One region of the Rhizobium sp. P44RR-XXIV genome, then DNA from elsewhere that is predicted to be linked to it. Evidence: predicted binding sites of a transcription regulator. Region 1 holds the regulator's gene; each other region holds the start of a gene.
The links. Region 1 encodes LexA, which represses DNA repair genes until DNA is damaged. Its sites were predicted from a motif close to TGTTCNNNNTGTGTTCNG; they were not measured.
Positions count from the first base shown of each region.

Region 2: a site for LexA is predicted at 5,879-5,896, ahead of BSK43_RS03400 (metallopeptidase family protein). Genes of this name have one in related genera too.
Region 3: a site for LexA is predicted at 5,923-5,940, ahead of BSK43_RS07650 (YifB family Mg chelatase-like AAA ATPase). Genes of this name have one in related genera too.

Region 1 covers NZ_MPVZ02000028.1:960,546-970,379, forward strand. The annotation lists gene BSK43_RS21805 (pyruvate dehydrogenase complex E1 component subunit beta) at 1-1,014, opposite strand, end outside; gene pdhA (pyruvate dehydrogenase (acetyl-transferring) E1 component subunit alpha) at 1,033-2,076, opposite strand; gene BSK43_RS21815 (septum formation initiator family protein) at 2,234-2,545, opposite strand; gene eno (phosphopyruvate hydratase) at 2,780-4,054, opposite strand; gene kdsA (3-deoxy-8-phosphooctulonate synthase) at 4,204-5,043, opposite strand; gene BSK43_RS21830 (VOC family protein) at 5,040-5,927, opposite strand; gene lexA (transcriptional repressor LexA) at 6,323-7,045, shown strand; gene BSK43_RS21840 (ComEC/Rec2 family competence protein) at 7,026-9,485, opposite strand; gene gltA (citrate synthase) at 9,766-9,834, shown strand, end outside.
Region 2 covers NZ_MPVZ02000023.1:112,402-122,235, forward strand. The annotation lists gene BSK43_RS03385 (error-prone DNA polymerase) at 1-3,441, opposite strand, end outside; gene BSK43_RS03390 (DNA polymerase Y family protein) at 3,438-4,865, opposite strand; gene BSK43_RS35565 (hypothetical protein) at 4,906-5,856, opposite strand; gene BSK43_RS03400 (metallopeptidase family protein) at 6,133-6,570, shown strand; gene BSK43_RS03405 (DUF1737 domain-containing protein) at 6,636-6,842, opposite strand; partial or broken gene BSK43_RS03410 (CoA ester lyase) at 6,870-7,789, opposite strand; gene BSK43_RS03415 (hypothetical protein) at 7,901-8,131, shown strand; gene leuD (3-isopropylmalate dehydratase small subunit) at 8,329-8,937, shown strand; gene BSK43_RS03425 (sugar phosphate isomerase/epimerase family protein) at 9,130-9,834, shown strand, end outside.
Region 3 covers NZ_MPVZ02000025.1:460,501-470,334, forward strand. The annotation lists gene BSK43_RS07620 (hypothetical protein) at 1-620, opposite strand, end outside; gene BSK43_RS07625 (LysE family translocator) at 620-1,252, opposite strand; gene BSK43_RS07630 (cysteine hydrolase family protein) at 1,277-1,834, opposite strand; gene BSK43_RS07635 (LysE family translocator) at 1,964-2,581, shown strand; gene cysK (cysteine synthase A) at 2,717-3,685, shown strand; gene BSK43_RS07645 (hypothetical protein) at 3,737-4,204, opposite strand; gene BSK43_RS07650 (YifB family Mg chelatase-like AAA ATPase) at 4,303-5,835, opposite strand; gene BSK43_RS07655 (hypothetical protein) at 5,972-6,373, shown strand; gene gshB (glutathione synthase) at 6,429-7,376, opposite strand; gene BSK43_RS07665 (cupin domain-containing protein) at 7,470-7,976, opposite strand; gene BSK43_RS07670 (endonuclease/exonuclease/phosphatase family protein) at 8,073-9,068, opposite strand; gene BSK43_RS07675 (YraN family protein) at 9,169-9,537, opposite strand; gene rsmI (16S rRNA (cytidine(1402)-2'-O)-methyltransferase) at 9,530-9,834, opposite strand, start outside.

The sequences.
Region 1 (9,834 bases):
CTTGCCCGGACGATGGATGCGGGCCTTGCCGATCGGCACAGTGAAATCATCCAGCTTCGGCACGTCGAAGTGCTGGCCGTAGAGGATTTCGTTTTCGAGGAAGATGACCGGGTTCGGATCGCGGATAGCCGACTTCAGCAGACCCTTGGCGTCGGCTGCCGTGTAGGGCATGACGACCTTGAGGCCGGGGATCTGGCTGTACCAGGCGGCGTAATCCTGGCTGTGCTGAGCGCCGACGCGGGCAGCAGCGCCATTCGGACCGCGGAAGACGATCGGAGCACCCATCTGGCCGCCAGACATATAGAGCGTCTTGGCAGCGGAGTTGATGATCTGGTCGATCGCCTGCATGGCGAAGTTGAAGGTCATGAACTCGACGATCGGACGGAGGCCAGCCATGGCGGCACCGACGCCGATACCGGCAAAACCATGCTCGGTGATCGGGGTGTCGACGACGCGGCGTGCACCAAACTCCTGCAGCAGACCCTGAGTGACCTTGTAAGCACCCTGGTATTCGGCGACTTCTTCGCCCATGACGAAAACGTCGGGATTGGCGCGCATTTCTTCGGCCATCGCATCGCGCAACGCTTCGCGCACGGTCGTCGAGACCATCTCGGTGCCGGCCGGAATTTCCGGATCGACAGGAGCCGCGGCCTTCGGCTGGGCCGGAACGGGTGCCGGCGCGGCAGCGGGAGCAGCGGCGGCAGGTGCTTCGGCCTTGGCCGGTTCGGCAGCGGGTGCAGCCTTGGCGGACGAAATGTCGGCAGCAGATTCGCCGTCCTGCAGCAGGATGGCGATCTTGGCGTTGACCTTCACGCCTTCGGTGCCGGCTTCAACCAGCAGCTTGCCGATGACGCCTTCGTCGACGGCTTCCACTTCCATGGTGGCCTTGTCGGTTTCGATTTCGGCAATGACGTCACCGGAAGTGACTTTGTCGCCTTCCTTCTTGAGCCATTTCGAAAGAGTGCCTTCTTCCATCGTCGGAGAAAGGGCGGGCATAAGAATATCGATGGGCATTGATCGTCCCTCCCCGATTTACAGCAGAATGTCGGTGTAGAGCTCGGATGCGTCCGGCTCCGGATTGCTCTGGGCAAAATCGGCGCTATCGGCGACGATTTCGCGGACATCCTTGTCGATATCCTTCAGATCATCCTCGGTCGCCCAGCCCTTTTCGAGAAGGCGAACGCGAACCTGCTCGATCGGATCATGCTCGGAGCGCATCTTCTGCACTTCGTCCTTGGAGCGATACTTCGCCGGGTCCGACATGGAGTGACCGCGGTAACGGTAGGTCAGCATTTCCAGGATGATCGGGCCCTTGCCGGAGCGGCAGTAAGCTATGGCCTCATCGGCCGCTGCCTTGACGGCGCGAACGTCCATGCCGTCGACCTGGATGCCGGGGATGCCGAACGAGGCGCCGCGCTTGGAGAAATCAGCCTGCGCGGTGGCGCGGGCAGTCGAAGTGCCCATGGCGTAACGGTTGTTCTCGATCACGAAGATAACGGGCAGCTTCCAGAGCTGCGCCATGTTGAAGCTTTCGTAGACCTGGCCCTGGTTGGCAGCACCATCGCCGAAATAGGCGACGCTGACATTGTCATTGCCGCGATAGCGGTTGGCAAAGGCAAGGCCGGTGCCGAGCGAGACCTGGGCGCCAACGATGCCGTGGCCGCCGTAGAAATTCTTTTCCTTGGAGAACATGTGCATGGAGCCGCCCTTCCCTCGGGAATAGCCGCCCTGACGTCCGGTAAGCTCGGCCATGACGCCGCGTGCTTCCATGCCGGTTGCCAGCATGTGCCCGTGATCGCGATAACCGGTGATGACCTGGTCGCCATCCTTCAAAACCATCTGCATGCCGACGACGACAGCTTCCTGGCCAATGTAGAGGTGACAGAAGCCGCCGATGAAGCCCATGCCGTAAAGCTGGCCGGCCTTCTCTTCAAAGCGGCGGATCAAAAGCATCTCACGATAAGCCTTGAGCTCCGCATCGCGGTCGAATTCCGCGATCGGACCGCCATTGGTTTCCTTGGCAGGCCTGGATGCTGTTTTACGGCTGGAAACGGTCGCGTTCTTTCGCGGCGCCATTCAACCCTCCCTGTGTGAGTAGCCTCGTTTTGTGGTGAGGCGTAACATAGGCAAGATTGTTCGCCACAGCAATGCTATAATTGCATGGCTCATATTCTTTGCAAGTAACTGATATTATTTGCAAAAACGCAATTAACCGAAATTCGGTTAATTGTGGCTATTTATTGAAGATGACGATCTCGTTCGCCTTGGAATAGGTCAGCTGATAGCGCGCATATTGGTCCAGCATATCCTTGTCCAGGGAGCCATCGCTCAGCAGAGCGACTTCCTTTTCAAGGTGCTCACGCTTGGCGACGAGATCAGCGAGTTCCTTGCTGCGATCGATACGGCGCTGCTCGAAAACCTCCGTGGCCTTCAGGCCGTAGTCACCATGGACACAATGATAGCCGAAATAGCTGACGAAGGCCACAGTAACAGCGGGAAGAACGAAACGGCCGAACTTTCTCTTCTTATGATACTTTGTCCACATACTCGCTCGAAACGCTCTATCGCTGGAGATCTCTAGCCTCAGACCCATGCGACGATAGCACTGTGGCTGCGGATAAGATCACGTCAAATCAAACACCTAGAGCGACTCTAGCCGCGAGAGATTAACCGTCCGTTGACTCTAACTGCCCCCGCAACAAAAAACCGCGCCCGAAGGCGCGGTTCGATCTCCTGGATGACGAAGGCGTAGATCCCCGGGGATCACGCTGCCCCAGTATCAGGCGCGAAGAATGGAGCGGCCGGCATATTTTGCCTGTGGGCCGAGACCTTCTTCGATGCGGATCAGCTGGTTGTACTTGGCAAGACGGTCGGAGCGCGACAGCGAGCCGGTCTTGATCTGACCGCAGTTGGTGGCAACCGCGAGATCGGCAATCGTGGAGTCTTCGGTTTCGCCAGAGCGGTGCGACATGACGGCTGTGTAGTTGGCCTTGTGCGCAGTTTCGACGGCGTCGAGGGTTTCGGTCAACGAACCGATCTGGTTGACCTTGACGAGGATCGAGTTGGCGACGCCCATGCGGATGCCATCGCGCAGGCGAGCGGAGTTGGTGACGAACAGGTCGTCGCCGACGAGCTGCGTCTTCTTGCCGATCAGGTCGGTGAGCGTCTTCCAGCCTTCCCAGTCGTCTTCAGCCATGCCGTCTTCGATCGAGACGATCGGGTACTTGGCGGCGAGTTCTGCGAGGTATTCAGCCATCGCGCCGGATTCCAGCGTGCGGCCTTCGCCTTCCAGCACGTACTTGCCGTCCTTGAAGAACTCGGTCGAGGCGCAATCGAGGCCAAGCGCAATTTCTTCGCCAGGCTTGTAGCCAGCCTTTTCGATCGACTTCATGATGAAATCGAGGGCAGCAGGAGCGCTCGACAGGCCCGGTGCAAAGCCGCCTTCGTCACCGACATTGGTGTTGTGGCCCTGGGAGGCCAGTTCCTTCTTGAGGACGTGGAAAACTTCCGAGCCCATGCGCACGGCATCGCGGAACGTTTCGGCGCCGATTGGCAGGATCATGAATTCCTGGAAATCGATCGGGTTGTCGGCATGAGCGCCGCCGTTGATGATGTTCATCATCGGAACCGGCAGCAAGCGGGCATGAGCGCCGCCGACATAACGGTAGAGCGGCAGGTTGGCGCTCTGGGCTGCGGCCTTGGCGACGGCGAGCGATACGCCGAGGATGGCGTTGGCGCCAATGCGGGACTTGTTCGGCGTACCGTCAAGCTCGATCATGATGTCGTCGAGCTGGATCTGGTTTTCAGCGTCCATGCCGCCGATCGCGTCGAAGATTTCCGAATTGACGGCCTCGACAGCCTTCTCAACACCCTTGCCATGGTAGCGCGTGCCGCCATCGCGAAGCTCGACGGCTTCGTGCGCACCGGTAGACGCACCCGACGGAACCGCCGCGCGGCCCATGCTGCCGTCTTCGAGGTAGACATCGACTTCGACGGTGGGATTGCCACGGCTGTCGAGAATCTCGCGGGCGATAATGTCGGTGATTGCGGTCATGATAGCTTCCTGCTCGCTGGTTTATAAATCGATTGAAATGGTCTTAATCGAAGACGCGGAAATTACAATGCCGCTCCGCCTCCCGATTTGACACTCCTTCAGGCCCCGTAACGCAAAATCATGTCAGCCTGTTGAATGCCTGTGATTTCTCAGGCCTTGGTGATGGCGTCGAAGGCCAGAAGCTTCTCCAGAAGCCGCGGCATATCCTTCAGATAGACCATATTCGGGCCGTCCGAGGGCGCATTGTCCGGATCTTCGTGCGTCTCGACGAAGACGCCGGCAACGCCAACGGCAACTGCGGCGCGCGCCAGCGTCTCTACGAATCGGCGATCGCCGCCAGTCGAGCCGCCCTGCCCACCCGGCTGCTGCACGGAGTGGGTCGCATCGAAAATGACGGGCGCACCCATCGCCGCCATGATGGGCAGCGAGCGCATGTCCGAGACCAGCGTGTTGTAACCGAAGGAGGCGCCACGCTCGCAGAGGAGGATATTCGGGTTGCCGCTTTCATTCAGCTTGGCAAGGACGTTCTTCATGTCCCAGGGCGCCAAGAACTGGCCCTTCTTGACGTTGACGACGCGGCCGGTCTTGGCGGCGGCGACCAGCAGGTCGGTCTGGCGCGAAAGGAAGGCCGGGATCTGCAGGATATCAACCGTCTTGGCGACAACGGCGCATTGTTCCTCGGTGTGAATATCGGTCAGCACCGGAAAGCCATATTCCTTCTTGAGATCGGCAAAAATTTCCAATCCCTTCTCGATGCCGATACCGCGCTTGCCGGAGAGCGAGGTGCGGTTCGCCTTGTCATAGGAGGATTTATAGACAAGGCCGATGCCGAGCTTGTCGCAGAGTTCCTTCAGCACGCCGGCCACCATGAAGGCATGCTCGCGGCTCTCCATCTGGCAGGGGCCGGCGATCAGCGACAGCTTGGCAGTGTTGGAAAACAGAACCTTGGACGCTCCCTCGCCGACGATCACTTCCGAATTCGTGCTCATGCTATCTCCTCAAAGGCGAAAAGAGCGCCCGCTGCGGGCGCCAGCCTTGCCAATATACGGTTGTTCTTACGCGTGTAGGTGACGCCGTTAGCAGCGAAATGCGACGATGTCACGGAAAGATCGCGTGTTTTGAAAAGGATTGCGCGGGCTCGAAGCCCCGGATCGTCCTTGCCGACCCGCAAATCGTAAAACGCCTCCATGCCTTCCGGCGTCAGGAGATCGATGTCGGCATTGGCAGCCCGGATTGTCAGTCCGAAGGAATGCTCGGATATCCTGGGGTCACCTATGATCTCCTCGAAAAACGAGCGGTACGCGGCGGGTTTGGTCGTCGATATCGCCACCCGCGCAATGCCGGTGACAGCATTTTCATGGCGCTCCAGCACGCTGCGATCGGCGGGCAACGGATTGATGCGCTGGCAGCAGAAGGCCAGGAAATCGGGCGCACGCAGATCGGCGGCAAAGGCAAGACGAAAGCCCGCCTGGGTTTCCGTGCCATCCGGCATCCTCATCGGCCGCGAAAAATCCAGCATCCGTCCGGCGGAGATCATGCCGGCCTTGAAACGTTCGTCATCAGCGACAGCGTCATCCGTGCCGAAAACCACGCCGGAGAACCCGTCTTCACCTATCCGAAACCGATAGGCCTGATCACGAGCGACGAAGACATTGCCGTCCTCGATGCTCTTTTCACACTGCTCCAGAGATGTGACCCCGAGGGGCTCCAGATAGGTCTTGTCGGCAAAGAAGACGCATGCGTTCTCGGTGCCAAAGGGATGGCGCGCATCCGGAGCCACCGTAAAGCCAAGCCTGCCAAGGCGTTCACGCGCCGATGCGATATTGACCGTCGGCAGCACAAGATGATCCAGCGGATGCGGCAACGAAGTCATGGCGTCTCCGATTTTCTGCTGCGGCAGGTTTGCGCCGATCCACGGTCCAATTCAAGGCCGAAGCAGCATAGCGATGATACTGGACAATGACTGATTCTCGACAGCAGCCGAACCTTCTCGGTACAAGCTAGATTTCAGCCATGCTTCAGATAGGTGACTTAAACTTAAAACCACTCCGTCTGCGCATCCAGCGGCGTTTTCCCATATTTATCGTTATGTTAGCACCGATATAACCACTCGCCGTCGCGCCACGATCCATTCGATAATTTTAAATATCTAACTGACAGGGCAAGGCTTTACCGAAATTTAAGTACTTGCGGAACACATATGGAACATATAGTGTCCGTTCTGGATTTGTTTCACGACGTTTCTCTTGATTCTGGGGTTCCAAGACGATGTTGACGCGCAAGCAGCAGGAACTGCTTCTCTTCATTCACGAACGGATGAAGGAGTCCGGCGTTCCACCATCTTTCGATGAAATGAAGGACGCATTGGATCTTGCATCCAAGTCCGGCATTCACCGTTTGATCACGGCTTTGGAAGAGCGAGGCTTCATCCGTCGCCTGCCGAATCGGGCGAGAGCGCTCGAAGTCATCAAGCTGCCGGATGCCTACAATCCCAGCCTGCAGCCGCGCCGCGGCTTTTCACCGAGCGTCATCGAAGGCAGTCTTGGCAAGCCACAGCCGGTCGCGCCGCCTGCTCCCCCAAAGGTGGCCAATGACGACCAGAACAGTTCGGTGTCGGTGCCCGTCATGGGCCGCATCGCAGCCGGCGTTCCGATTTCGGCCATTCAGAACAATACCCATGAAATAACCGTTCCCGCCGATATGCTCGGCTCGGGCGAACATTATGCCTTGGAAGTGCGGGGCGATTCGATGATCGATGCCGGCATTTTTGACGGCGATACCGTCATCATCCGCAATTCAACGACTGCCAATCCCGGTGACATTGTTGTCGCCCTTGTGGATGACGAAGAAGCAACGTTGAAGCGGTTTCGCCGCAAGGGCGCTTCCATCGCTCTAGAAGCCGCCAATCCGGCATATGAAACACGCATATTCGGGCCGGATCGCGTCAAGGTCCAGGGCAAGCTTGTCGGCCTCATTCGCCGCTATCATTGACTGGTGACGCAGAACGGATTGGCACACCATAGGTTCCGGTGCGCCAATCATAGGTTCGGTGCCGCATCCATGGGCGCTGCGGATTGTCGAACGCTGTGGAGATGATAGGCGTGTCCGAGTCGAAATTCATTTCGACCGAGCCGGTTCGCCTCAATGTAGCGCCGGTGAAAAGCATTGCTCCGGAGCGGCAGCGATCGAGGCGCAGTTTTATCGGCGTGATGACGATATTTGCGGTATCGCAAGCAGGCGGTAGATAGGCTGCGTCCTCGATGGTGACAAGCATCGCGCCGTTTTCAAGCATTGCGACACACCATGCACCCTTCTGGCATGCAAAGCTTCCCTGCATCGTCTGATCGAGCGCTTCCTCCATTGCCTTGCGCACTGCGTTTTGTTCCTCCGTGCTTAACCGCCGGCGGCGATCTGCTTTGCTGACATGAGGGAGCCGGCTGTCGGTCGGAAGAACGGTTGGCGGTTGGTGTTCTGCTGCCACCAGCGCCTTCTGCCATTGCTCGAAGATAAAAGCCTGCGGTCTTTCGCGGTTCGTTGCCAAGATGTCGTCCTGTCGCAACGCGACCAGAGCGCCATCTTCGGAAATCATCAGATCCGGCTTCGGCACGCCGGAATTGAATGTTGCTGCACCGATCGCTGAGAGCAACAACAGCAGCCCGACATGGCGCAGGCGGGTCCGCAGCATGGTCATGATAAGGAAGCCGGCTATGAAAGTTGGCATGAGCCAGCCCGCTTGACGGCCAAAGGTGATATCGCCTCCCCAGCCCGCCACGGTCTTCGCGATCAGGATGACCAGTTCCAGTCCCTCACCGGTGACTTTCCAGAATGGCGCATCAAGGCCAAGCGGCATCAGCAACATGGCCATCATGCCGAACGGCATGACAATGAACGAGACGATCGGCATGGCGGCGAGATTTGCAGCAAGCCCGTATGTCGCCAGTCGGTGAAAATGCTCGATCGAGAAAATCGCCGTCGAAGCACCGCCGACGAAGGATGTTGACAACACGCCGCCGAAAAAACGAGAGACGAAGAGCAGCGGGCTGAGGAACCTGGAGCGCGAAAATATGCTTTCGCGATGCTGCCGCCGCTTCCAGAGCGTGTAGCCCGACACCAGCGCCAGCGTCGCGGCATAGGACATCTGGAAGCTCGGCCCCAGCACTTGCGATGGAGACAGAATGAGGATCACGATTGCCGAAAGCGCTACATTTCGCAGGCTGATCGATGGCCGGTCGAAGAGCACGGCAACCAGCATGATCGCCATCATGATGAAGGCGCGCTCTGCAGACACGCCGAAACCGGAAATGAGGTAATAGGCTGTCACGGTGAGCAGCGCACCGAACGCAGCCACTTTCTTGGTTGGCCAAGCCTGCGCGACACCTGGAAACAGGCTGAAGAGATAACGCAGGCCGATATAGAAGATGCCCGCCGATAGCGCCATGTTCAAGCCTGAAATGGCGATGATATGCGTCAGGCCTGCGGTTCGCAGCGCCTCGGTCGTTTCATCTGAAATCGCTCGTCTCTCATCGGTGACAAGTGCGGCTGCAAACGCACCGGTGTCGCCTGGCAAGGTTCTCCTGATCCTGTCACCTATGCTGTTACGCAGGCCGGCGAGCCAGATATCCGCCTGATCGAGCAACGACTCTTTTGTGACATCACCATCTGGAGACAATAATTCCGGGGTGCCGTAGGCGAAGCCGTTCGCGCCAATTCCATTGAAATAGGAGCTGAATGCGAAATCGTTGAGGCGCGGCAAGGCCGGGCCTGCCGGCGGCGTTAGCCGCGCCCTGCCCTGAATCCGATCACCCAGGTTGAATGGCTCTGCCTGTTTTCGGACGAAGATAGTGACGCGTTCCGGCGCTCTTCGAATGGCCGGCTTTTCCGTTCCATCGACTTTGACGACATATCTCCAACGGCCGTTGTCATAGGATTCACGCCTTTCGACCCGACCAGTAACGGTTGTCGTCACTGCCGAATCGAGCATCACTGTCGATGCCCGCCAGCTTTCCCATTGCGCCAGAGCCACGCCCAGACTCGCCAGCATGCCGGCAAAGAGGACATGTCGGAACAGACGGCCCGCATCACGCTTAAACAGAAAGGCGCCCGTCAAAAGCAGCAGTGCCACCAGGACCGCTTGCGAAGGCGGATCGCTATCGACCTTGAACCAAAATATCGAGCCCAGCCCCATATAGATTGGTGCGAACAGGATGGCGCGACCATGCGCCGCTTCCTCTTCGATCAGCCTTCCTATGGCAGCTCGGCCATGACCGAGGGCCAGGTAGAGCTGTGCGAACAGGCGCGCCTGATCTTGCGTTCGTTGACGTCGTCCAGTCTTCGCACGAGGGGCGAATGAGGCAATAGCGTGGCGATGCTGCGAAGGCAGAACAAGGTCCCGGCCATCTTCCTGCTGTTCCGGTGCCTCTAAATTAGGCATTGAGCGCCTGCCCCACGCAAAACTACAGCTTTCGCGCGATTTTTGCCGTCACCATCAGGTGATTTCAACCGAAATCGACAAATCTGTCACCGATTTGCGCTATTTACCGGAACGGCGCGATCAAACAGGCTACCGCAGTGCCCAAAAGTTGATACTGCAATGCACAATTCGGCATTAGGATAACTTGGCATTAGGCTCTGGATCATATAGCTAGTCGTTAGTCGCTTAACCTTTTGGCGCTTTTTATGGCGTCAATCCCGCCAAATCTTGGAGGATCAGCATGACGGAACAAAGCGCGAAACTAACTTGGGGTGAGAAGACGGTGGATCTGCCGGTCAAAACCGGAACC
Region 2 (9,834 bases), on a different contig from region 1:
ATTTGCCGTTTCGGCGATATCGCTGCGTCCTTCCGTCGCTGGGCCGGTATTGCGCGTCAACAGGTCCGGTGAGACCTGCTTCTTCCTCTGCCTGTGATCCATGGTCGGCCGCAGCGCCTCATCCGCCCGGTCGCTGACGCCGAAACGCCGCGCCTCACGTTGCAGGATACCCAGCGCCGAAGTCATGTCCTCGATGTAGTCGACCACCACATGAATGACGCCGCTTTCGCTCTGCAGGCTGCCGCGAATCTTGACCAGCCGCGCGCCCATGACGATGGCGCGATATTTGTCGAATATTTTCGGCCAAACGATCGCATTTGAGACGCCGGTCTCGTCTTCCAGCGTCATGAAGATCACGCCTTTGGCCGAACCGGGCCGCTGGCGCACCAGCACCAGACCCGCGATCGTCACCATCCGTCCATTCGCCACATTGGGCAAATCCCGGTTCTGCACGATGCCGATATTGGCGAAATCGGCGCGCAGAAACGAAACCGGATGCGCCTTCAGGGATAGCGACAGATAGCGATAATCCTCGATGACCTGTTCGCCGGGCAGCATCGCGGGCAGGGTAACGGCCGGCTCTACCTGCAAGTCTGCGTGATTGCCGAGATCGAACAAGGGAAGCTTTTCGGCAGCACTGCCGGCATCGAGCGCCCGCACCGCCCAGAGCGCCTCACGCCGGCTCAAGCCGATGGAGCGGAAGGCATCGGCATCCGCCAGCCGCTCGATTTGCGACTTGGCGAGCCCGGACCGCAGCCAGAGATCGCGCACGGATTGATAGCCATCGCCGCGTCGCACGACCAATTGCTGCATTTCATCCTCAGACAGGCCTTTGACCTGCCGGAAGCCCAGGCGGACAGCGCGGTTCGTCTTGATGTGATCGCGCATCGTCGCATGGCGCGGCTCGACAGCGTTCCTGTCGAAACGCGCTTCCTCCAGAAGGCAATCCCAGTGGGAATGATTGACATCCACCGGCCGCACCTCGACGCCATGCTCGCGCGCATCGCGCACCAGCTGCGCCGGCGCATAGAAGCCCATCGGCTGGGCATTGAGGATCGCCGCACAGAAGACATCGGGATAATAGGTCTTCAGCCACGAAGAGGCATAGACGAGAAGCGCAAAGGACGCCGCATGGCTTTCGGGAAAACCGTATTCGCCGAAACCTTCAATCTGGCTGAAACAGCGCTCGGCAAAGTCTTGAGGGTAACCCTTCGCAACCATGCCTGAAACCATGTCCTGCTTGAATTCGTCCACCTTTCCCGTACGTTTGAACGTCGCCATGGATCGGCGTAGCCGATCGGCCTTGGCGGGCGAAAATCCAGCCGCAGTAATGGCGATCTGCATCGCCTGTTCCTGAAATAGAGGCACTCCCAACGTTCTTTCTAGGACCGCTTTCAATTCCGGACGGTGGTATTCGATCGGTCGATTCTGAAGAACGTCATCCCGTCGTTTGAGATAGGGATGCACCATATTGCCCTGGATGGGACCGGGTCGGACGATCGCCACCTCGATAACCAGATCATAGAATCTGCGGGGTTTAAGACGCGGCAACATGCTCATCTGCGCCCGGCTTTCGATCTGGAAGACGCCGATCGTGTCGGCGCGGCAAATCATGTCATAGACCGGTACGCGGTCGGGATATTCGCCACTCCCGAGATCGGCAAGTTCCTTCTTCACGTCGTAATGCAGCAGCAGCAGGTCGAAGGCCTTGGCAAGGCAGGTCAGCATGCCGAGCGCCAGCACGTCGATCTTCAATATGTTGAGATTGTCGAGATCGTCCTTGTTCCATTCGATCATGTAGCGATCGTCCATCGCCGTATGCATGATCGGCACCACTTCATCCAGCCGATCCCGCGTAATGACGAAGCCACCGACATGCTGCGTCAGATGCCGAGGAAACCCTATCAGCGTAGAGGCATAGGACAGCACGTTATTGGTCGTCTTGTCGGTGAGATCGAGGCCGGCGAGCTTTGCTTCCCGATCAGACAATCCCTCGGTCGACCAGCCCCAGACGCCGCTCGCAAGAGCCGACTGCACATCCTCCGACAGGCCGAAGGCCTTCGCCACTTCACGGCCGGCCGAGCGCGCCCGATAGCTGGTCACCGCCGCCGTCAGCCCCGCATGCTCCTTATAGTAATGCCTGTAGATGAACTGGATAACCTCTTCGCGCTTCTCATGCTCGAAATCGACATCGATATCCGGTGGCTCCTCGCGTTCCGTCGAGATGAAGCGCTCGAACAAGAGGGTCGTGATTTCCGGATTGACTTCGGTAATCCGGAGACAATAACAGACCGTCGAATTGGCGGCAGAACCGCGCCCCTGACACAGGATATTCTGACTGCGGGCATATTCCATGATGCGATGCACCGTCAGGAAATAGGGCTCATATTGCCGCTCTCGAATAAGAACGAGCTCATGATCGATCTGTTTGGCGACCTTTTCGGGGATTCCATTGGGATAGCGCCATCTCGCGCCCTCCCATGTCAGCCGCTTCAGCGTTTCCTCAACGGTTTCGCCATCAACGCTTTCATCGGGATAATTATGCTTCAGCTCATCCAGCGAAAAAGAAAGCCGGCTAAAGAACTTCTGTGTATTGGCGAGGGCCTTCGGATAATCCTTGAAGAGGCGGCTCATCTCGGCAGCATCCTTCAGATAACGTTCGGCATTGGCCGCCAGCTTGAAGCCGGCCTCGGCGATCGGCACATGCTCGCGGATCGAAACGACGATGTCGGCAAGCGGCTTGCGTTCGGTTGCGTGATAAAGCGGCTGGTTGCTGGCGATCAGCCGCACGCCGTTTCGAATCGCAATGATGGAAAGCGTGGCAAAGACCAGCCGATCCCGCCCGTCATAGGCCGGCGACAGGACCATATGAAACTTCCGGCCGAAACGCATCCATAGCCGCTTAAGGCATTGCTCCAGCCTTGCCTGGCCTTCCGTCGTCTCCACGCTGTCAGCATCGGGAACGAGCGCCAGCATCATCTCGTCGCCCCATTCCATGAGGTCAGCCTCTTGGAGTTTGCAGGAGCCTTTTTCAGCCTTGAGATTGCCCGCGCTCAACAGCCGGCAAAGATGTGCCCAGCCTTTGCGGTTCTGCGGATAGGCAAGAATGTCGGGTGTGCCGTCCGAAAAGACCAGGCGGGCGCCGGGCTGGAAAGCGACCGGTTTCAGGAGCGGCTTTTCCGGCTGCCCTTTGGCGCGACGTTCAATGTTTTCCTCAGCAATCCTTTTATATTCCGCCCGGAGAACCTTGGTATGCGCATGCGCCTTGACGACGCCGGCAACCGAATTGCGGTCGGCAATTCCAAATCCGGAAAGCTTCAGGAGGGTGGCCTGCGCCACCATCTCCTCCGGATGCGAGGCGCCTTCGAGAAAGGAAAAGTTCGTTCTCGCGCCGATCTCGAAAAAAGGCGCTGACGCGAGAGGGGTCGGATGCGCGCTCATGCGAAGACCCCATGCATGTACCAATCCGGCGGCGTTGCGGTCTGGCCGTAGAGGCCCTTGCGGAACAGCCAGAAACGGTGGCCTTCCTCGTCCTCGATCTGGAAATAATCGCGGACAGGTTCTTCCTTTTCCTCGACCCACCATTCCGCCGAAAGCCGCTCCGGCCCTTCGGCCCGGCTGACCCGATGCATGACGCGCCGCCAGCGGAACTGCCGGGGAGGGCCGTCAGGCACTTCGGCGGCAACGGTTTCGACCAGTTCCGGCATGCGAAACAGCCGCAACGGCCGTTCGCCCCGGAAAAAGCCGCGGCCGGCATATTCTCTGCCTGTCCGCCGGCGAGCCGCGAGGATTTGCATGGCTGGCACCGGCCGGGCGGCCCGTTCGGGAATATGGCTTTCCCTGAGCTCGAAACCCTGCAGGCAATCCGGCCCCAGCCGTGCTGCAACCCGGTCGACGAAGGCGGCAAGTGACGTGCCCTGTCGGTCCTCCTCGACGAAATCGCCCTGCAGCGCATCGAAGGGCGCGTGCTGCAGCACATTGAGACGGACAATCTCGAAACCATATCCCGCATCGAGATCGTCATGAATGGCGGTGAAGCGCTCGTTAAACAGGCTGGCGATCCGGCCCGGCTCCCGCAGCGGCTGCGATGCCCCGGCGGCGATGCGGAAAACCGCCCCATCCACCCTGAACAGCAAAAGCTCGAAGGAACGGCCGCCGACGCCACGCGCCTCCAAACCCGGCTTCAGCGTTTCGGCAAGCATGTGGGCGAGCTGCAGAATATCGGCTTCCGCCTGCACCGGCTCGGCAAGCCGGCGCTCGGCCGATAATTGCGCCACCGGCCGGCGCGGCGAGATCGGCTCCTCGATGAGGCCGACTGCCTGATCGAGCCGCAACAACACCTGTGCGCCGAAGCGACGGGCAAGCGGCGCCCGTGGCGCCGCCAGGAGATCGCCCGCCTGCTTCAGGCCCATCTTCTGCAAGGCGGCAACGCTCTCCTCGCCAAGCCGCAACGACGCCACCGGCAGCGGCGCCAGCGCCTCCTCCATGGCTTCAGGGGGAACAATGCGACTTTCCTCGAAGCGGGCGACCGCCCAGGAGAGGCCCGGCGCGGAGGAAATCGCGCCGCGGACATCGAGCCCGAGCCGGGAAATCCGGATCAATATATCCTCGAGCAGCGCTTCTTCGCCGCCGAAGAGATGAGCGCAGCCGGTAATATCGAGAAAGAGGCCATCCTTGCCATCGATTGCCACCAGCGGCGTATAGCGGTCACACCAGTCGGCGATCGCCTCCAGCAGCTTGCGATCCGCCGCAAGATCTTCCTCGATGACATCGAGGGTAGGGCAGATCGCCCGAGCTTCGGCCACGCCCTGGCCGCGCTTCAGGCCGATCATCTCCGCCCGCTCGTTGAGCGCGGTCAGCCGCATGGCATTGTTCAGCCTGCCGGCGCAGACGAGTGGTGGCGCTTCAAGCCTGCCTGTCGAACGCCAGGACAGGCCCCAGCGCTTGCGCGCGATCCGGTCGGTTGGCAGATGCGGAAAAGTCAGCGCCAGAATGCGCTGCGTGTTCGCCGGGAAGGGCAGGGTGCTGAGCATCGGAGACAGGGGCAAAGCGGCGGTCATGGGCATTCCACTCCAGGGTTATGGAAAGAGGCGCGGGGTTGCGGCTCTTTTCCAAGGTCAGACGAAAGGCCGGATGACCGATGCTGCCGCCAAGCACCGATCCGTCCGGCAGGGGCCGCGCCTGCGCCGGCGCGGGTTCGACGGAAAAGCGGAAGAGGGCGCTGCTCGCTTCCTCCTCGCCTCCCTGCCGCAATAAAAACAGGGGCCGGCCTGTCGCCTTGGCCCTGAGCGCCAGCCGCCGGCTTTCCGTCAGCCCGAAACGCGCGGGATTGCCGCGCACTTCCAGGATGACGACCGCAAAGGCCGCGCTGGCAAGCGCTGCTTCCGCCAGCCAGAGCGCTTCCTCCAGCTTGCGCGGAGATGCCTGCAGGAAGCCGGCCGGCTCCAGTCCGAAATCCATGATCCCGATGGCATAGGGCAGGCCCGCCTCCATCGCGGCGACCGTATCGCCGATCCAGAGAACCGGGGATATGGCCGCATCTGTGCCGGCGGCTTGCGCATGAAGCCGCGCGGCAAGAGCAAGGGTAAAGCCGCTGGCTACGCCCGCATCACGCAGGCCCAGCGAGCGGATTTCCGTCAATGCATCCAGCGGCACGCCACCCTGCATCGCGTCATCGAGGTCCTCGACCCCGATCGCAAGCAAGGATTGGGCAGCCCCCGCCGAACGGGGTCTTGCCTTCTCCGCCAGCGTCTCATGCGCCGCCGCAGCCAGCGCCGATATCGGCCTGCCTTCCAGTCGGGCAATGGTTTCACGCAGGGCAAAAAGCGTTTCCCCCGCCACGGCGGCCTCGGCCATGACGTTCACTCCAGATCGATAATGTTCCTGTTATGTTCTTATGGATTCCAGAGGTCGGAAAAAGAGTCAACACCAATTTATAAGAAAATATTCCTGTGCACAGAGCCGAATGATTGGAGTCTATTCAACCTGAAATCTGAATCCGCCCTAAAATCAAACAGGTAGACCATGGTGCCGTCCGAAAGCCGCTCAAAGACTTTTCGGCATCATGCCCCAATCCGCTCTCGTAAAAGCTGCGCAAAGTCTCTATATGACCAGCTAAGGAAGGAAGCATTCATGGCTCGCATTGACCAGAGCGAGGATTGGCGGGACCGCCACGCGCCCTCAATCAGCACATTTGAATCTCTGGCTATGGAGGCTTACAGCCACTTGCCGGACGAATTCCGCTCGCTCACCGGCAACCTCATCATCCTCATCGAAGATTTTCCCGATGACGATGTCTTCGAGGATATGGCGCTGGAAACGCCCTTCGACCTGCTCGGCCTTTTCGAGGGCCGCGGCATATCGGAGCGCTTCACCGCCCAGACCGGCGAAATGCCGAACAAGATCCGCCTCTACCGCCGGCCGATCATCGATTACTGGGCTGAAAACGAGGAAACCCTCGGCGATATCATCACCCATGTCCTGATCCACGAGATCGGTCATCATTTCGGCCTGAGCGACGAGGACATGGAACGCATCGAGGCGAGCGCCGAGGAAGCGACGGATCGGTAGTATCGGCCCCGACCGCAGGACGGTCAGGGAAAAACATCAAGCCTTCGATGAGGAATTACGTCCTCTTACTGCTCGGAAAGCTTCATCTCCGGATCGTAATCCTTGCCGGCGACTTCCTTGACGACGGCCTGGCCGCATTCCATCCGGCCGTTCCCGGCATTGAAGGCATAGGTCGGCGAGCCCGAGAGCTCCCAGCCCTTGTTCAGCGCTGCCGATACCTTGTGGCAGAAAGAAGCATCATCGGGGCCGGTGAGGAAGCGGTAGAGTTTCATCAAAGCGTCTTTCGTAAATATAAGCCCTCACCCTGAGCTTGTCGAAGGGCGATGGCGCTGCTCGATCAGGCGAACTTTATGGACGAGTCTTTCCGCCTGGACAAGATGCAGCCGTTCCACCATCGGCCGCCGAGGTTCACGACATTGAGATCGGCGGCACCCGGTTCGGCAAAGGCTGATATGATCGCCTCAGCCTCGGCAACAGCCGCTTCATCCGGACCAAAATGCCGATTGGCGGCCTCGATCTGGCTCGGATGAATCAGCATCTTGCCAGAAAAGCCCATGGCGATACCCTGGGCGCATTCCGCATCGAGCGTGTCCATATCCTTGAAATCGTTGAAAACGCTGTCGATGGCCTCAAGCCCATAGGCACTGACGGCCAACACCACCTGCATCAGCCAGGGCACAAGATAGGCGCGGCCCGACTGCGGCAGCACGCCCGTTTCCTTTCTGAGATCGTTGAGCCCGACGACGAAGCAATCGAGCCTGCTGCCCGCGGTGCGTCCGGCCTCGGCGATCGAAGCGGCATTCAGGATGCCGCGCGGGGTCTCGATCATCGCCCAGATGCGCAGGTTTTCCGGCGCATCGGCTTCCGCGAGCCTGTCACCCACGAGCATCACGTCCTGCGGCTCATCCACCTTGGGCAGCAACACCGCATCCGGCTCCAGCTCCACGACCAGCGCCAGATCCTCGGCGCCGAAATTGGAGGAAAGCGCATTGATGCGGATGATCCGCTCCTTGGCCGATAGCGGAGACGAGGCGAAGAACGCCCGCAAATTCTCCCGCGCCTCGGCCTTCTTTTCCGGCGAAACCGAATCTTCGAGATCGAAGATAACAGCATCGCAATCGAGGCTGGCAAGCTTTTCCAAAGCGCGGCGGTTGATGGCGGGGACGCTTAAGACCGAGCGGCGCAGGCGGGCGGGGCGGGAAGAGGAGGATTGGCTCATAGCGCCGTTTTGCCGCGCTTTTAATCTCCAGGCAAGTCAACAAAAAGCCACGCTCCTCTTGCAGATGAAAAGGAACAGGCCCACATTGCTGTAAGTAGAGAGGTCTCGACCATGCAGAATATCCGTTCCCTGTTCATCGCGCTTGCCGGTATCACCGTGTTTGCAGCCATGGCGCTGTTTACCGTTTCGCTGACGCTTGCCGTCGGTGGTATCCTCACTGTGCTTATGGCAGCCCGTGCGATTTCGCTTCGCATGAAGCCGGCACCGGTGCGCGCCAAGACGAACAGCCAGCGCGAAATGCGCATCTGGAACGACGGTCGCGGCACGATCATCGATCTCTGACGTCGAATACAGGGCAGCGGCAGCCTGTTTGCAGGCTGCCGAACGCATTTGCCTCGATCTGGACCTATGTCTGATGGGCAGGCTGCGACCAAAGATCCGCGTTTTAGAGCATTTCCAAGATTCTCCTTCATTTCGGGCCGGATTTGCTCTATTGGCAGGATAATTCGTGCTTTAGACGAGAATGAAGGCAGGACCCCATGGACAAGTTCGTGAAGTTGACCGGTGTCGCGGCACCCCTCCCGGTCGTCAATGTCGATACCGACATGATCATCCCGAAGGATTATTTGAAGACCATCAAGCGCACCGGTCTCGGCAAGGGCCTGTTTGCTGAAGCCCGCTACCATGAAGATGGTTCGCTGAACCAGGATTTCGTGCTGAACAAGCCGGCCTATCAGAATGCCAAGATCCTCGTCGCCGGCGACAATTTCGGCTGTGGTTCCTCGCGCGAGCACGCGCCTTGGGCGCTCCTCGACTTCGGCATCCGCTGCGTCATATCCACAAGCTTCGCCGACATCTTCTACAACAACTGCTTCAAGAACGGCATCCTGCCGATCAAGGTCAGCCAGGAAGATCTCGACAAGCTGATGGACGACGCCTCGCGCGGCTCCAACGCTATCCTGACGATCGATCTGGAAAACCTCGAAATCACCGGCCCGGACGGCGGTTCGCTCAAGTTCGAACTCGACGAATTCAAGCGCCATTGCCTGCTGAACGGCCTCGACGATATCGGCCTGACGCTGGAGAAATCCTCCGCGATCGACACTTACGAAAAGTCGAACGCCGCGTCGCGCCCTTGGGCCGCCTGATCGGTTTCATCATAACTGTCACGTTTCAAAGCCGGGCTTAACAGCCCGGCTTTTTGTTTTAAGCATTTGGAAAGGCCCTCCTTTTCTGCGTGTTGTAATATGATCGACAAGAAGGGGGTCCATATAAGCCTGCCGAGGCCATTGCGGCCTCTCCTCCCGTCTTAATTCCTCTCCACGCAATGGAGCCCATCCATGACATCCCTTCCTATTGTCGGCGCCGCCATGACGCTTGACGACGTCGAAACCCATCGCAACTGGCTGCTCGAAAAGCCGCGCGATCTGGAACTGCAGAGCTTCGTCGAAGCCGAAGTTTTGAACGGCGACTGGCAGCCGCTGGCCGAGCGCGCCCGCAAGCTGCTCGATGGCCATCAGGGCCGCCTCGGCATTCACGGCCCGTTCTGGGGCTTCGTCATCGCCTCGCAGGACCCGGATGTCCGCGCTGTCGTTTCCAAGCGCCTGCTGCAGGCGCTCGACGTCTGCGCCAATATCGGCGCCACACAGATGGTCGTCCATAGCCCTTATACGTCCTGGTCCTACAACAACCTCGACAACAACAAGGGCGAGCGCGAAAAGATCATCGAATACACGCATCTGACGCTCAAGGATGCCGTGAAGCGCGCCGAAGACATCGGGCTGACCATGGTCATCGAGAACATCGAGGACAAGGATCCCCATATCCGCGTCGGTCTTGCAAACAGCTTCAACTCGCCCGCCGTCGCCGTGTCGATCGACACCGGCCATGCCCATTATGCCCATGGTTACACAGGCGCTCCGCCGGTCGATTACTATGTCCACGCCGCCGGCAACCGTCTGCAGCATGTCCACCTGCAGGATGCCGATGGCTATGCCGACCGCCACTGGAGCCTCGGCGAAGGCAATATTCACTGGCGCGCCGTC
Region 3 (9,834 bases), on a different contig from region 1:
GGGCAGGTTTCCGGCTGGCCGTCGAGACCTTCCGCCAGCTTCTCGAAACGCGCACTCGGCTTGGCCGCATCTGCGCCGAGATGCAGGACATAGAGGCTGTCGAAATCCTTGCCGTGCCACTTCGGCACCGCCTTGGCGTCGCCGCCATTCTCGCTCATCAATTGCCGGACGAGATCGACGATCTGCTTGTGCTCCCACGCAACGAAGATCAGCTTGCCGGCATAGTCGTGCTTTTCCAGCGCGGCCTTCAGGCCATCGATATCCTCATAGCCGAAGCTGGTATCGACAGGCAGGTCCAGCGCGATGGCCGTCGGCTCGATGGTGGCGAGTGGCCGGATGTAATCGTAGGAAACGCCGGAATCTTCTTTCCGCTTGGAAGGGTCCGGGGCAAAGATCGCCGAGGGCTTGCCAAAGAGCTTTGTCAGCACCGGCGGCAGGGCCAGCGACCGGTTGAGGCCCTGGCAACTCAGCTGACCGAGGCCTGCTTCCGGCTTTTCACCATGGCGCATGAAGACGATTGTTTGCGTGCCAGTCTCCGCCGCCGAAGCGAGTGGCGCGACGCTTGCGAACGAGGCGAGTGCCAAAAGGCCGGCGGTGACGGTTTGCACCACGTTTCGCATCAGCGTTGCGCCTCAAACGCCATGCGGACGGCAAGCCCTGCCAACACGGTACCCATCAGCCATCGCTGCACCAGCGCGAAGGATGGGCGCCGGGTGAGAAACATCGCGATCCAGCCGGCACTTAGCGCGAACATGGCATTGAACGTCACGCTGATGATGATCTGCGCGAAGCCGAGAAAGAGCGATTGCGTAAAGACGCTGCCGGCGGCGGGATCGATGAACTGCGGCAGCAGCGAAAGATAAAGCACTGCGACCTTCGGGTTCAGCAGGCTGGTCACCAGCCCCATGGAGAAAAGCCGGCGCGTGCTGTCTTTCGGCAGCTCGCGCACCTGAAAGGCGGAGCGGCCGCCGGGCTTCAGCGCATTCCAGGCAAGCCAGCCGAGATAGGCCGCACCCGCCAGTCGCAGCGCATCATAAGCGAAGGGCACGGCAAGGACGAAGGCGGTGATGCCGAGCGCGGCTGACAGCATGTAGAAGATAAAGCCGCAAGCGACGCCGCCGAGCGAGATCAACCCGGCCGCCGGCCCCTGCGAGATCGATCGCGATACCAGATAGATCATGTTCGGCCCGGGCGTCAGCACCATGCCGAGCGCAATCAAGGCAAAGGCGATCATGCTGGTCACGTGCGGCATCGGGGAACTCCGGGCGGGAAGGCGTCAGAAAAGAATTTCGGTGGATGCGATCAGCCTGATTTCATGCTGCCCGGCGTCGAAACCGTCAAGCAGCATATTGTGATGGGAGACAATCTCTTCGAAAGCCAACTTGCCCATATCCGCCGTGGTGTGCCCATCCGAGATCAGCGAGACGTCGAAACCGAGCGAAACGGCGCGGCGTGCCGTCGTATCGACGCAGAATTGCGTCATGCAGCCGCCGATGAAAAGACGGGTTATGCCGCGGGTACGCAGCTTCGCCTCAAGATCGGTTTCGAAGAAAGAATCGCAGCTCGTCTTGTGCACCACGACATCACCGGCCTCGGGCGCGATTTCCCGGCGCAGCTGCCAGCCTTCGCTGCGTTTCACCAGCCGATGGCCCGGATTACCGTCGTGCTGGACGATGAAGGCCGGAATGCCGGCAGCGCGTGCCCTGTGTTTCAAGCCCGCCAGCTTGGCGACAACCGCTTCCAGCGCGGCATCGATGGCCGGCTGCCGACCCGGAGCGCCAAGGCCGGTCAGGATGGAATTTTGAAGATCGATCAGTAGCAATGCAGAAGACATGATATCCTTAGGCAAAGCAGTTTCGACGCGCCGTTAACCCCTTGGTAATCTGTTCGCAGCGCCAGCGCAATCGCTTGAAAACGCAAAGGTGGTGCGTTAGAGCAAACACCATCTGAGGAGGAAATTGCCATGACGCTTGCATCCCTGCTCGCCTATTGCGGCGCTCTCTTCATTGCTGCGGCAATTCCCGGCCCTGGCATTACGGCGATCGTGGCGCGTGCGCTTGGCTCCGGCTTTCGCGAGACCTTTTTCATGGGCCTCGGCCTGGTGCTCGGTGACACGATCTACCTGACGGCCGTCATCCTCGGCCTTGCCTTTGTGGCGCAGACCTTCACCGAGGTGTTCATCGTCATCAAGATCGCCGGTGCGCTCTATCTCGGCTATATCGCCTGGAAACTATGGACGGCCGGTTTGCTGGCTGCGGATATCGCGGCAAAGAAATCCAATAGCGCCGGCATGTCTTTTCTCTCGGGCCTGCTGGTGACGCTCGGCAATCCGAAGACCATGCTCTTCTACGTCGCGCTGGTGCCGACGCTGATCGATATCGGCAGCATCGGCCTGCGCGAATATGCGATGTTGCTGGCGGCAACTTTCGTCGTGCTGCTGGTCGTTCTCGTCCCCTATATGCTGCTTGCCTCGCGAGCCCGCACCTTCCTGAAGAAACCGCGAGCCCTGCAGATCTTGAACCGGGTCGCCGCCAGCATCCTCGCGGGCACGGCAGCCTTCATCGCCGCCCGCGCAGCCTGAAAAAATCTTCTCTGAAGAAGCTGGTTGAGAGATTCTTTTCTCACGCGCAGCAAGCGGTGAGGACGCACGCACTCTGGTTTCCGCAAGCATTTGATCCTATTGTCACTCCATAATTCCAATGTAGGGAGAGAACCCATGTCCGACACCCGCAAACCAGGCCGCGGCCGCGTCTATGCCTCGATCACCGAGACCATCGGCGACACGCCGCTCGTGCGTCTCGACAAGCTGGCAAAGGAAAAGGGCGTCAAGGCCAACCTCCTGGCAAAGCTCGAATTCTTCAATCCGATTGCCTCCGTGAAGGACCGTATCGGCGTTGCCATGATCGAGAGCCTGGAAGCTCAGGGCAAGATCGCTCCGGGCAGAACGGTGCTGATCGAGCCGACCTCCGGCAATACCGGCATCGCGCTTGCCTTTGCCGCCGCCGCCAAGGGTTACAAGCTGATCCTCACCATGCCGGAGACCATGTCGATCGAGCGCCGCAAGATGCTGGCGCTGCTCGGCGCCGAACTGGTGCTGACCGAAGGGCCGAAGGGCATGAAGGGCGCGATCGCCAAGGCCGAGGAACTGGCCTCGACGCTGCCGGATGCCATCATCCCGCAGCAGTTCGAGAACCCGGCCAACCCGGAAATCCATCGCAAGACGACGGCTGAGGAAATCTGGAACGACACCGAGGGCAAGGTCGATATCTTCGTCTCCGGCATCGGAACGGGAGGCACGATCACCGGCGTCGGCCAGGTGCTGAAGGCCCGCAAGCCCGACGTGAAGGTCATCGCCGTCGAGCCGACGGATTCCCCGGTTCTTTCCGGCGGCAATCCCGGCCCGCACAAGATCCAGGGCATCGGCGCCGGCTTCGCGCCGAAGATCCTCGACACCCATGTCTATGACGAGGTGATCACCGTCTCCAATGACGAGGCTTTCCAGCAGGCCCGGCTCGTGGCGAAGCTCGAAGGCGTGCCCGTCGGCATCTCTTCCGGTGCGGCGCTGACGGCAGCCATCAAGGTGGGCCAGCGCCCGGAAAACGAAGGCAAGACCATTGTCGTCATCATCCCCTCCTTCGCCGAACGCTACCTGTCGACGGCGCTGTTCGAAGGTCTGGGCGGCTGAAACAGCCAACCATAATTTTGATTGAGAAAGGGGTGCTGCGGCACCCCTGTTTCATTCGGGTAAAGCGATAGCCTCATGGTAGCGCACGCCGTGGCTGGCACTGAAGCCTTTCAGGTCGAACCTGCTCCAGACGGTGCCCCATGGAAACACAAGCCCGCCATCCGTCAACTCGGTCTGGAACATGGCAACCAAAACCTTGCGCACGAATTTGATCTCCTGGTTGATTGCCTGCTGGGTCGGCCAGCCCTCTTCCAGCGTCGCGCCCGGCAAGGAAACGCCCCAATGGGCACTCATCAGCCTGCCATCATGAAAGCATAACGCGATGTCGGCCGGTTGTTGTCCGAAGGACAGGCCATGCAGCTGCAGCCATTCGTAACCATTCTGTAGATCGCGCGATCCACCGACCCACTGAGAGGCGAGCGCTAGTACGCTCGATTTATCCTGGGATGCCGTGAATCGAACAGCGTCACCGATGCAAATGGCCCCGGTTCCTGGATCAATGGACAGTTCTGCATTCATGCGGAGACGACATCTTCCAATTCGATCAGCGATGCAGACGGTCCTATCGCATTCGGTGGCGGGCGTCCAAATCGAGCGCCTTCAGCCGCACCATGAGATCAGGCAGCCGCGGTCAACCGCTCACCGGCGATGCGATAGGAGATGGCTTCCGCCAGATGGATGCGCCCGACGGTCGGCTTGTCGTCGAGATCGGCGAGCGTGCGCGCCACCTTGAGGATGCGGTGATAGCCACGGGCCGAGAACTTCATCTTCTCCGCCGCATCCCGCAACAATTGCAGGCCGGCAGCATCCGGCTCGGCGATGGTTTCGATCATCGAGGTTGAGCAGCGGGCATTGGTGAGAATGCCCTTCATGCCGGCCGTTTCGAAACGCTCGCGCTGCCGCTCCCGGGCGCGGGCGACACGCAGTGCCACATCGGCGCTCCTTTCCGCCGCTGCCGGCCGGATAAGATCGGCGGCGGAAACGGCCGGTACGTCGATGCGGATATCGATGCGATCGAGCAGCGGGCCGGAAATGCGCCCCTGATAATCGCTGACACAACGCGGGCCTCGGGCGCAGGTATGCCCCGGCTCGCCGGCCATGCCGCATCGGCAGGGATTCATCGCCGCGATCAACTGGATGCCGGCGGGGTAGGAAACCCTGTGGTTCGCGCGGGCGATGACGCATTCGCCGGTTTCCAGCGGCTGGCGCAGCGCATCCAGCGCCTGCGGCGAAAACTCCGGCAGTTCGTCAAGAAATAGAATGCCGTGATGGGCAAGCGAGACCTCGCCGGGCCGGGCACGCAGACCGCCGCCAACGAGCGCCGCCATGGTGGCGGAGTGGTGCGGCGCACGGTAGGGCCGTCGATCGGAGAGCTTGCCGCCCGAAAGCTGGCCGGCAACGGAGTGGATCATCGATACTTCGAGCAGCTCCGATGTCGATAGCGGCGGCAATATCGACGGCAGGCGCGAGGCCAGCATCGACTTGCCGGAACCGGGCGGCCCGACGAAGAGCAGATTATGGCCGCCAGCCGCTGCCACTTCCAATGCCCGCTTGGCACTCTCTTGCCCCTTGATATCGGCAAGGTCTGGCAGGTTGGCGGCGGTGGCCCGCACTGCTGGCTCCGGGCGTGACAACACCTGGGTGCCGCGAAAATGGTTGGCGAGAGCGATCAGGCTGCGTGGCGCGAGAATATCGATTTCCTTGCCCGCCCAGGCGGCTTCCGGCCCGCTCTCGAACGGGCAAATCAGCCCCTTGCCCATGGCATTGGCGGCGATGGCAGCCGGTAGGGCGCCCGCAACGGGTGCAATCGTGCCGTCGAGATTGAGTTCGCCGATAACGGTGTAGGAAGACAAGGCGTCAGCCGGGATGGCGCCGAGCGCCGCCATCAGGCCAAGCGCGATCGCAAGATCGAAATGGCTGCCTTCCTTCGGCAGGTCCGCCGGTGCGAGATTGACCGTGACTTTCTTCGGCGGCAGGGCGAGGCCGGAAGCGTGAAGTGCCGCCTGCACCCGCTCTCGACTTTCAGCGACGGCCTTGTCCGGCAGGCCGACGATGTGCATCAGCACCTTGCCGGGCGCGATCATCACCTGAACTTCGACGGGCACGCCTTCGATACCCTGAAACGCAACCGTACTGACGCGCGCCACCATGCCTTGCCCTCGCCCAACTCGCTTGCCGCTATTAATTCTTCACCGCAGACCATGGGTTGCAACGTGGCAGAAAAAATGAAATGAAACAAGAACAATAAAAGAACAAAGGGGCGGTTTTTACAATTGGGGGAAAATTATGAGACTTGCGATATCGCTATCCCTTCTGATGGCCGTCCTTCTCGGCGGCTGCCAGTCCATCGATGGCGGGGATAATCTGGAAAAGGGCATTCCCTATTCGTTGAGCGCCAAGGAAACGGCTGCGGTGGAAAAGGGTTTGCGCGAGCAGCTTCCTTACGAGGGCCTTCTGCTTTTCGGGCCTATGGCGGCTTCCAAGAACAGCAAGGGCCATGTCAGCGTCTGCGGCACGATCACCGCCATGGGTGGCTATGGCGGCGTGGTAAACAAGCGGCCTTACGTCGGCATGATGGTCAACGTGAAGCCGCTTTTCGGCTTCGTGCCGATCGTCATCGCGGATGACAGCTCGACCGAGCAGTCAGCGGTGATCCTGACCTGCCGCCGCATGGGCATAGCGATATAATTCGTGTTGCGGCGAGAGCAAACGACCTCTCACCGATCCCCGGCGAAAACAGCCATCACGCCCGCTTGGATTCGATCGCATCCCAGAGCAGGCTGGCGATGTCGGCACCGCCGAAGCGCTTCACTTCGCGGATGCCGGTCGGCGACGTGACGTTGATCTCGGTCATGTAGTCGCCGATGACATCAATGCCGACGAGAAGGAAGCCGCGGGCCTTCAGAGCCGGGCCGATGCGGGCGCAGATTTCCTGCTCGCGCGCCGTCAGCTCGGTGGCTTCGGCGCGGCCGCCGACATGCATGTTGGAGCGGGCATCATGCTCGGCCGGCACGCGGTTGATCGCGCCAACAGCCTGGCCATCGACGAGGATGATGCGCTTGTCGCCCTTGCGCACGTCAGGCAGGTATTGCTGGGCGATGAAGGGCTCGCGGAAGAGCTGGCCGAACATTTCCAGCAGAGACGAGAGGTTGCGGTCGTCACGCGTCGAATGGAAGACGCCGGCGCCGCCATTGCCATAGAGCGGCTTCAGAATGATATCGCCCATCTCCTCGCGAAAGCGGCGGATCTCGCCGGCATCGCGGGTGATCAGCGTCTTCGGCATCAGATCGGCGAATTCGGTGACGAAGATCTTTTCCGGCGAGTTGCGCACCCAGGCCGGATCGTTGACAACGAGAGTCTTCGGATGGATGCGCTCCAAGAGATGTGTCGAGGTGATATAGGCCATGTCGAAGGGGGGATCCTGGCGCAGCAACACCACATCCATGGTCGAAAGGTCGACACGCTCGGGCTCGCCGAGCTCGAAGTGGTCACCCTTGACATCGCGCAGGATCATCGGCTCGACGGAGGCATAGACCTCGCCGTCGCGCATGCTCAGCCGCTCGGGCGTGTAGTGAAAGAGTTTGTAGCCGCGGTTCTGGGCCTCGAGGCTCATGGCGAAGGTCGAGTCGCCCGCAATGTTGATGCCCCGGACATGGTCCATCTGGACCGCGACATTCTTAATCTTCGCCATAGTCAGCCCTCGCTCGAATTCGCCGACAGATGTAGGTCGGCCCGCCTTCAAACGCAACGGCTATTCAAGGGCTTCAGGCAAAGCTCGCCGCACTCAGGCGGCGAGACCCTGGGTGCCGCCGCCCTGCCTGACGAGATCACGCAGGCGATAGGCCATGGTCAAAGGCTTCGGGAACGGCTTGCGCAAAAAGGCGACCTTGCGCAGATAGCGATCGATGCGCCATGTCGCCCAGGTGCCGCCTGCGAAATAGGCGACATCTCCTGCGGTCAGCGTGCGTTCGACGCCATCTTCCGTGGTGATATGCACCTCGCCTTCGAGGATCATTACCGTTTCGTCCCAGCCGAAATACCAGCGGAACTCGCCTGCTGTGCAATCCCACAGCGCCGTCAGCGCGGCGTCATCCTGTCCGCGAGAATGCTCGGCGATGCGGGCCACAGGTTCACCCGCCAGTATCCACGACGGCTCGATCGGCGATGGCTTCATTTCCATCGCGCCCGCGGCATCGGCGACGAAATTCTTCGATGGCGGCATCGCCACGACAACAGGCACCGCACGCGCGGCAAAGGCCGCCATGCTCGCCAACATCAATTTCAAGACCATGCAATCCCCCAATTCCATGCGCGTCTAAGACTTCTTCGCATGAAAGAGGTAACGGCGAGGTTCAGGAAAAACTTCGCATTTTAACGGTTGCAGCGATCAGGCCGAGAAACCTTCGATTGTGCAAACAATCATGTCGTGATCGGACAGCGGCTTGCCCTCTTCATTGAGGGAGGAAACAAGGTGGCTTTCGCTGATTTTCAGACCACGGCTCAGAAACCAATCGAGCTTCATGGCGCGATCGGGGAAGCGAGTGATCAGGCTCGGGCGTGTGCTCGTCTGATCGAGCGGGCCGCCATGGCATTCGAAGCCACGGCTTTCCGCCATGGCAAACAGCGTGTCGGTCGAGAAATCGCCGCCGGTGTGATTGCCGGTGTTGAGATCGCCGCCGATCAGGATCGGAAGGCCGAGCGCAAAGGCTTCGACGGCATCGATCAGCGCCGCCGTCTGCCGCTCGCGGTATGCAGCAGTTGCGACACTTTCGAGATGGACCGACACGGCAACGAAAGGCCCGGCTTCGGTTTCGACGATAGCGCCGACAGCGCAGCGATCGCCGATACGCGGCTGCTCGTTGCTGTCATTGAACCACACGGCTTCGCCGGGAAGACGGAACAGGAAAGCATCCTTCAAGGCGACCAAGGCCATCAGGGCGTTGCCGTGAAAGCCCTTCTCGTTGAAATCGTCGCGGCAGTAGGAACGCTCGATTTCCGAGCCGAGGCTCAGTTCCAGGAACTCGACGCCATAGGCATAGTTCATGCCGAGTTCGCCGGCGACGACGGCCGTGGGATCACGTTGCTCGGTGCGGGCCATGCCATCATCCATCTCGGAAAGCAGGACCAGCGGCGCTCCTGTTGCCCGCAGCTTTGCCGCAGTCTCCTCAGGGAACAGGCAGCGCTCGAGGTTCCAGGCCGCAACGGTGAAGGGGAAGGACAGGGCCGCGGCCTTGGCTTCAGCACCACCGACCCGCACCGTGTTCATGCAGGCAAGCGATGCCAGGATAGAGGCATGAACGGCAGGAGATTTCTCCAGCGAGATAAAGCTCTTGCGCTCCTCCTGCGAGGGAACGGTGGAGGCGGAAACGGTGCTGCGGATCATGATGAAGCCTGTCGAAACGAGATGGGAAGCGCCGGGGGGATTGCGAGCGCATATCGGCCCGGCAATAGGCTGATTTTGTGACGTTTCTGTAACGCCGGCCTCAAAACGCATCCGGAAAATGCTGCGGCCAACGCCCGGGCAGCATGGCGACGATATCGTAGCGCTGCGACAGACGGGCAAAATCCGGTTGCCGCGCCAGCCACAGGTCGCTGGCGGCGCGGATGCGCTTCTGCGAAGCAAAGGAAACCGCATCGATCGCCTCTTGCGCCCCCCGCCTCGATTTGACCTCGACGAAGACGGCAAGATCCCCCTTGCGGGCAACGATATCGATCTCACCGAGCTTGGTGCGGTGGCGGATGGCCAGGATGCGATAGCCCTTGAGCAGCAGGAAGGCGGCGGCCAGATATTCGGCCACATGGCCACGTCGCCACGCCTTCTGCCGCTTCAGCCTCTCGCCTGTCTCAGCCATGGCGTTCCTTCATGTCGAGCAGTCGCTGATAAAGCTCCTTGCGTGGCAGGCCGGTCAGGCGAGCGGCTTCCGCTGCGGCCTTTGCCGTCGGCATCGTGCCCGCGAGGTCGGCAAGAATGGCGTCGATATCAGCTTCGGCTGTCACGCTTTCGGCCGGCGGCCCGACGAGCCAGACAATCTCACCCTTGACGTTATCGACCTCCCTATAAAAGGCGGCGAGTTCGGCGAGCGTGCCGCGGCGGAATTCCTCGAAGGTCTTGGTGAGCTCCCGGCAGACGGCGGCAGGGCGTTCGGCTC